Linked DNA regions of Bradyrhizobium sp. WD16. The protein of the gene in region 1 binds, or shares a complex with, the protein of each later gene. Links are inferred from orthologs where the notes say so. Each region holds a gene or a part of one and is shown on either strand. Other genes may lie near its edges.

Region 1 (3,179 bases):
GCTTTCGCCGATCACCATGCCTACCGGCGCGAGGAAATCGAGGCGCTGGCGGCGACGGCGCGGACAGAGGCGCTGGCGCTGGTGACGACGCAGAAGGATCTGGTGCGGATCGCCAGCGATCCGGCGCTGGCCGACCTCGCCCCAAGCCTGACGGCGCTGCGCGTGAGGCTGGTGCTGGAGGGGGATGTCGAGGGATTCCTGGCGCGGCTGTTGCGGCGCGGGTGATCAGCACGCAGAGGCGTTTTTCCAGCTCAGCGTTCCACGACGATTCCGAGCCTCGTCGTCATGGCCGGGTTTGTCTCGGCGGTACAAGGCCGGGCATGACGATCGAAATCAGCGGCAGCGCGCGGCCGCTCAATGTGGCGCTATGATACCTCAGCCCAAGCTGACTTCAGCTCAGGCCGACTTCAGCGCCTCGGGGAAGTGGCGTTCCAGCACCGCGGTCGGGGTGGCATAGGCCTCCTGGCGGTCGACGCTCCAGTATTTCAACTCGTCCAGCGGAATCCGCACGCCGCTGACAGCGCAGACCACATAACTGCCCGGGCTGACGACCCGATAGTCGCCGTCGAGATATTGCAGGCGGGCTTCGGACTGGCCTGAGGACGAGAATCTGTTGAGCACGCTGAGTGTCCCGAATTGGTCGCGCGTCGCCGCGCCGGATTGATCTTGTATCATAAATGGGGGCGCGGCGCCCGCCTGTCAAAGGCTGTCCTGCCGGAAGCCGGTGCCGTCAGAACAGGCTGCCCTGCTTGTCGGGCTGCATATCGGCGTGCTTGGGCGCCTCGGCTTTCTCGGCCTTCACCTCGGTTTTCGGCCGGCGCTGCGGCTTCGGCGCATCGACCGGCGGCGCTGTGCCCTCGGCGGTGGCGGCGACCCGGCCGTCGGCGAATTCGAGGCTCAATCGGGCTCCCGGGGCGACCGCCGCGGCAGCGTGGAGCGGATGGCCCGCCTGGTCGCGCACCAGGGCAAATCCGCGCGCAAGGACGCTGCGATAGGATAGCGCCGCCAGCAGCTGCCCGGAATGCTCGATCCTCGCCCGGCGCCGCTCCACCAGGGTGGTCAGCGCCCGTGCCGCGCGCTCAGTGAGGCGCTGGGCGCGCTCACGGTCGCGCGCCAGCAGCTGGCGCTGCGCCTTGGCATTGGCAAAGCGGGAAGCTTTCAACCGCGTCTCGATGCCGATGTAGCGGTCACGCCGGCGCTGCAGCAGCGACCGCGCGGACAACGAAAGCCGGTCGCCGGTCATCTGCAGGCGCTGGGCGGCATGGTCGACCTGGGCGCGCAGCACGCGCAGCGTGAGCCGGGCGTCGGCCTGGGCGAAGCGTCGGTAATGGGCGTGGGTATTGCCCTTCAGCGCCCGCGGCAGGCCGGTGGCCGCGGCGTCGAGGCGCTGGCGCGGGATGGCCAACAGGTCGGCGGCGCTCGGCAGCGCCCGCGTGGCGCTGCGCAATTCGCTGCGGCGATGTTCCTGGGCGCGTTGCCAGCAGGCGAAGGCGCGGCGGGCGAGGCTATTGACCTCCACCGTGAGTTCGGCTCGCACCGGCACCGCCATTTCGGCAGCCGCGGTCGGCGTCGGCGCCCGCCGGTCGGCGGCAAAGTCGATCAACGTCACGTCGGTCTCGTGACCCACCGCCGAGATCAGCGGGATCATGCTCTCCGCCGCGGCCCGCACCACGATCTCCTCGTTGAACGACCACAGGTCCTCCAGCGAGCCGCCGCCGCGGGCCACGATCAGCAGGTCGGGCCTCGGGATGCGGCCGCGTTCGGGCAGGGCATTGAAGCCGTGAATGGCAGCTGCGACCTGTTCGGCGGCGCCTTCGCCCTGCACCCGCACCGGCCAGACCAGCACGCGGCGCGGGAAGCGGTCCTCGAGCCGATGCAGGATGTCGCGGATCACCGCGCCGGTCGGCGAGGTGACGACGCCGATGACCTCCGGCAGCCACGGCAGGAGCTGTTTGCGCGCCTCGTCGAACAGCCCTTCGGCGGCGAGCTTGCGCTTGCGCTCCTCCATCAGGGCCATCAGCGCCCCGACCCCGGCGGGTTCCAGCGCCTCGATGACGATCTGGTATTTCGACGAGCCCGGATAGGTGGTCAATTTGCCGGTGGCGATGACCTCGAGGCCCTCCTGCGGCTTGAAACGCATCCGGCCATGGACGCCCTTCCAGATCACCGCCTCGATCTTGGCCGAGGCGTCCTTGAGGGCGAAATAGCAGTGGCCGGAGGAATGTGCGCCGCGAAAGCCGGAAATTTCGCCGCGCACGCGGACATGGCCATAGGCGTCCTCGACCGTGCGCCTGAGCGCATTGGACAGCTCGGAAACCGAGAATTCCGGCGCATTGGCGAGCGGGGCGGGAGCGGAGACCATGTCGAATCAAGCTTTCGGGTTGAGCCGCCAAGGTAGGCGCTCGAATCGCCCCCGCCAATGCCCCCGGGGCTGCGTTGTCCGCGATGTCGGCAGACCGGCAAGGGGCAGGTTCCGGCCCTTGTTTCCCCTGCCGCGAGCGGCTAACCGGTCGGTTCAGGAGACCAAAGCCCATGAATATCCTTCTGCTCGGTTCCGGCGGACGTGAGCATGCCCTGGCCTGGAAGATCGCGGCCTCGCCTCTGGTGACGAATTTCTGGTGTGCTCCGGGCAATGCCGGGATCGCCCACGACGCCGAATGCGTCGGTCTCGACGTTGCCGACCATGGCGCGGTGATCGCCTTCTGCAAGACCAACGCGGTAGATCTGGTGGTGGTGGGACCGGAGGCGCCGCTCGCCGCCGGCATCGTCGATGATCTCGCCGCAGCCGGCATCAAGGCCTTCGGGCCGACCAAGGCCGCCGCCCGGCTCGAAAGCTCCAAGGGCTTCACCAAGGATCTCTGCCGGGAGGGCGGCATTCCCACCGCGGCCTACGAGCGCTTTTCCGACGCCGACCAGGCCAAGGCCTATATCCGCGCGCAAGGCGCGCCGATCGTCGTCAAGGCCGATGGCCTCGCCGCCGGCAAGGGCGTCGTGGTCGCCGCCAGCGTCGCCGAGGCCGAGGCGGCGATTGACATGATGCTCGGCGGCGGCTTCGGCGCGGCCGGCGCCGAGGCGGTCGTCGAGGAATGCCTGGTCGGCGAGGAGGCATCCTTCTTCGTGCTGTGCGACGGCGATGATGCGTTGGCGCTGGCGGCGGCGCAGGACCACAAACGCGCCTT
Region 2 (3,151 bases), 2.7 Mb from region 1 along the record:
GCCCGCACCGCCGGCTTCGTCAACGAGGTGGTGGCGGCGGGCCACGCCGAGGTCGAGGCCCGCAAGGCGGCGCGCGAGATCTGCGCGCTGTCGCCGGAAGCGGTGGCGATCACCCGCAAGCTGCTGCGCCTGCCGCCCGACGAGATGATGCGGCGCATCGAACTGGAGGGCCACCTGTTCGGCGAGCGGATGCGCTCGCCCGAGGCCATCGCCGCCTTCGACGCCTTTCTCGCCCGCGAAAAACATTGACTTGAGAACCACATTGACCGCCCCTGCCGTCCGGCAGGATAATTCAGCGGCGCGCCGGGCCATCGTCCGATCCGGCATTCCGAACCGGACACGACGGCTGACGGCGGAAGAGCCGAGGGAACACGAACGCTGATGACGACGCTCCTGGTGACCCATTCCGCCTGCCTCGAACATGTCGTGCCGCACGGTCATCCCGAGCGCCCCGACCGCCTGCGCGCCATCGAGCTCGGCCTCGGCGCCGACCGCTTCAAGCCGCTGCGCCGGGTCGAGGCCGCGATCGGCAATCTCGATCACATCGCGCTGTGCCACAGCGAGCATTACGTCAGCGAACTCGAGCTGATGGCGCCGAAGGAAGGCCTCGCCTTCATCGACGGCGACACCTCGATGTCGCCCGGCACCTGGGAGGCGGCGCTGCGCTGCGTCGGCGGCGCCACCATGGCGGTGGACGCGGTGATGAAGGGCGAGGTCGACAACGCCTTCGTCTGCACCCGCCCGCCAGGCCACCATGCCGAGGCCGCCAAGCCCATGGGCTTCTGCTTCTTCGACAACGCGGCGATCGCCGCGCGCTATGCCCAGCGCCAGTACGGCATCTCCCGAGCCGCAATCGTCGATTTCGACGTCCATCACGGCAACGGCAGCCAGGACATCTTCTGGGCGGACGCCTCGGTGATGTATTGTTCCACCCACGAGATGCCGCTGTTTCCCGGCACCGGCGCCGCCTCCGAGCGCGGCGAGCACGACACCATCGTCAACGCGCCGCTGCGGCCGGGCGACGGCGGCAGCCAGTTCCGCGCGGCCTTCACCAACGTCATCCTGCCCCAGCTGCGCAAATTCGCCCCGGAAATGATCGTGATCTCGGCCGGCTTCGACGCCCATTGGCGCGACCCGCTGGCCAATATCCAGCTCCAGGAAAGCGACTACACCTGGGTGACCCAGCAGGTCATGGAACTTGCCGCTTCGTCGGCGGCGGGACGAATTGTATCGGTGCTGGAGGGCGGTTATGATCTCCAGGCCCTGAAGGATTCTGTCGGCGCCCATGTCGCGGCGCTCATGGGCACCTGAGGTCGTTCCGCCTCGGGTGCGCCGCTTCGGGCTTCGCCGTCATCCGTTGACGACACCATACAGACTAGCAGAGCGGCACCGCCGCCCGCCGGGGATCCGCCATGGCCGACAACACCAATGCCGACGTCAAGCGCCTGAGCTTCGAGCGCGCCATCGAGGAACTCGAATCGATCGTCAAGCGCCTCGAAGAGGGCAAGGTGCCGCTGGAGGAATCGGTCGCGATCTATGAGCGCGGCGAGGCCCTCAAGCGGCGCTGCGACGAACTCTTGCGCCAGGCCGAGGCCCGGGTCGACAAGATCACCACCGACGCCTCGGGCCAGGTGACCGGAACCGAGCCGCTCGACGTTCAGTGATGGTCGAGGCCGGGGCGGCGACCGCGCGCGAAGGCGCCGCCGTGCGGCGGCGCCATATCGTCTATGTGCAGGGCTACGATCCGCGCGGCCTCGCGCAGTACTATCGCATGTTCCGCACCGAGCTGCGCAAATACGCCGCGCTGAACGGCGTCGCCGCCAGCGCCGGCCGGCCGGTCGTCGACGACGCCAAGGCGATGGCCTCCTGGACCATCGAGACCGCCGGCGACGGCTGGCAGACCACGACGCGCTACGACTTCCTGCGCTGGGAAGAGCTGATCAAGCGCGACCTCGAACGCCCCATGGCCCGCACCGTCGCGGTCGCCACCACCTGTTTCCTGCGCCTCGTCTTCAACGGCGTCATCGCCCGCTTCGCCCGCGCCCATTGGCGCTTCGCGATCTTTGCCAGCTACCCCTACATCATGCTGACGCTCGAGGCGGCGCTGGCGCTGCTGGCCGGCTGGCTGGGCTTCGCCGGCCTCGCTCATGTCGGCGCGCCGCGGCCGCTCGCCGTTCTCGGCGCCGCCGCGCTGTTCGTGGCGGTGCTCGCCCTCCTGCTCGAGCGCCTCGAGAAGACGACTTACGTCCTCTATCTGATGGCGGACTGGATCTTCACCTTCGAATTCGCCCGTGGCCGGCGGCCCGACTGGGACGCCCGCATCGATCAGTTCGCCCGCGCCATCGTCGACGCGGTGGCGGCAAGCGACGCCGACGAATTCGTCGTCGTCGGCCACAGTTCGGGATCGTTTCTCGGGCTGGAGGTGCTGGCGCGCGCCTTCGAGATCGATCCCGCGCTCGGCCGCCGCGGGCCGCGCCTCGCCTTCCTCACCCTCGGCGGCAACCTGCCGATCGTCGGCTTCCACCGCCAGGCCAAGCCGTTCCGGGCGCGGCTGGCGCGCCTCGCCACCGAGCCGTCGCTGACCTGGATCGACTTCCAGTCGCGCAAGGACGTGATGAACTTCTATCCGTTCGATCCGGTGGCCGGCCACGGCCTTTCGCTCGACGCGCCGCGCTGCAACCCGAAGATCGTCGGCGTGCGCTTTCGCGACGTCATCGCGCCGGAGCACTATGCCGCCTTCCGCCGCGACTTCTTCCGGGTGCACTTCCAGTTCGTCATGGCCAATGAGCGCAAGGCCGCCTACGACTACTTCGACATGATGTGCGGCCCCGGCCCGATCGCCGCCGCCGCCTCCGCGCAGCCGGCGCAGCTGGTGCGGTGGATCTGACGCTCGTATCAGTGTTGCAGCGAGCTCTTCATACGAGCGTCAGATCCAAAACCGCACTAGTGTCCCGTCTCCGAATTACCGCTACGTTTGCCTCGCACTCGCACGGTCATTCGGAGACATAGGGACACGAGCAAAATCAAAGTGCTAGTGTGGCTTATGTCTCGCAATTGCCTACGAGAGGCTTGCCGCGAAGGCGGTAGGCAATTGCGAGACGCCACACTAGAATTATGATCATTGCTAGTGTCCCATTGGTTCTAACGTTCG

Evidence for each region.
Region 2: the proteins of xseA (region 1) and DB459_RS00475 are in contact, whole or in part, in a cryo-EM structure (PDB 8TXR), measured with the Escherichia coli proteins. The link is inferred for Bradyrhizobium sp. WD16 from one-to-one orthologs.

What each region holds. Positions count from the first base shown.
Region 1 is NZ_CP028908.1:2,785,209-2,788,387, forward strand. What follows is about bases 47-2,910. They hold xseA (exodeoxyribonuclease VII large subunit), read right to left. Parts: upstream 2,363-2,910; coding sequence 731-2,362; downstream 47-730. Other genes in these bases: lpxK (tetraacyldisaccharide 4'-kinase), read left to right, coding at 47-225; DB459_RS12905 (DUF2093 domain-containing protein), read right to left, coding at 397-621; purD (phosphoribosylamine--glycine ligase), read left to right, coding at 2,533-2,910. Also shown: more of lpxK, read left to right, coding at 1-46; more of purD, read left to right, coding at 2,911-3,179. UniProt on the Escherichia coli protein: Bidirectionally degrades single-stranded DNA into large acid-insoluble oligonucleotides, which are then degraded further into small acid-soluble oligonucleotides.
Region 2 is NZ_CP028908.1:104,109-107,259, forward strand. What follows is about bases 203-3,038. They hold DB459_RS00475 (exodeoxyribonuclease VII small subunit), read left to right. Parts: upstream 203-1,412; coding sequence 1,413-1,664; downstream 1,665-3,038. Other genes in these bases: DB459_RS00465 (enoyl-CoA hydratase-related protein), read left to right, coding at 203-249; DB459_RS00470 (histone deacetylase family protein), read left to right, coding at 382-1,311; DB459_RS00480 (alpha/beta fold hydrolase), read left to right, coding at 1,664-2,887. Also shown: more of DB459_RS00465, read left to right, coding at 1-202. UniProt on the Escherichia coli protein: Bidirectionally degrades single-stranded DNA into large acid-insoluble oligonucleotides, which are then degraded further into small acid-soluble oligonucleotides.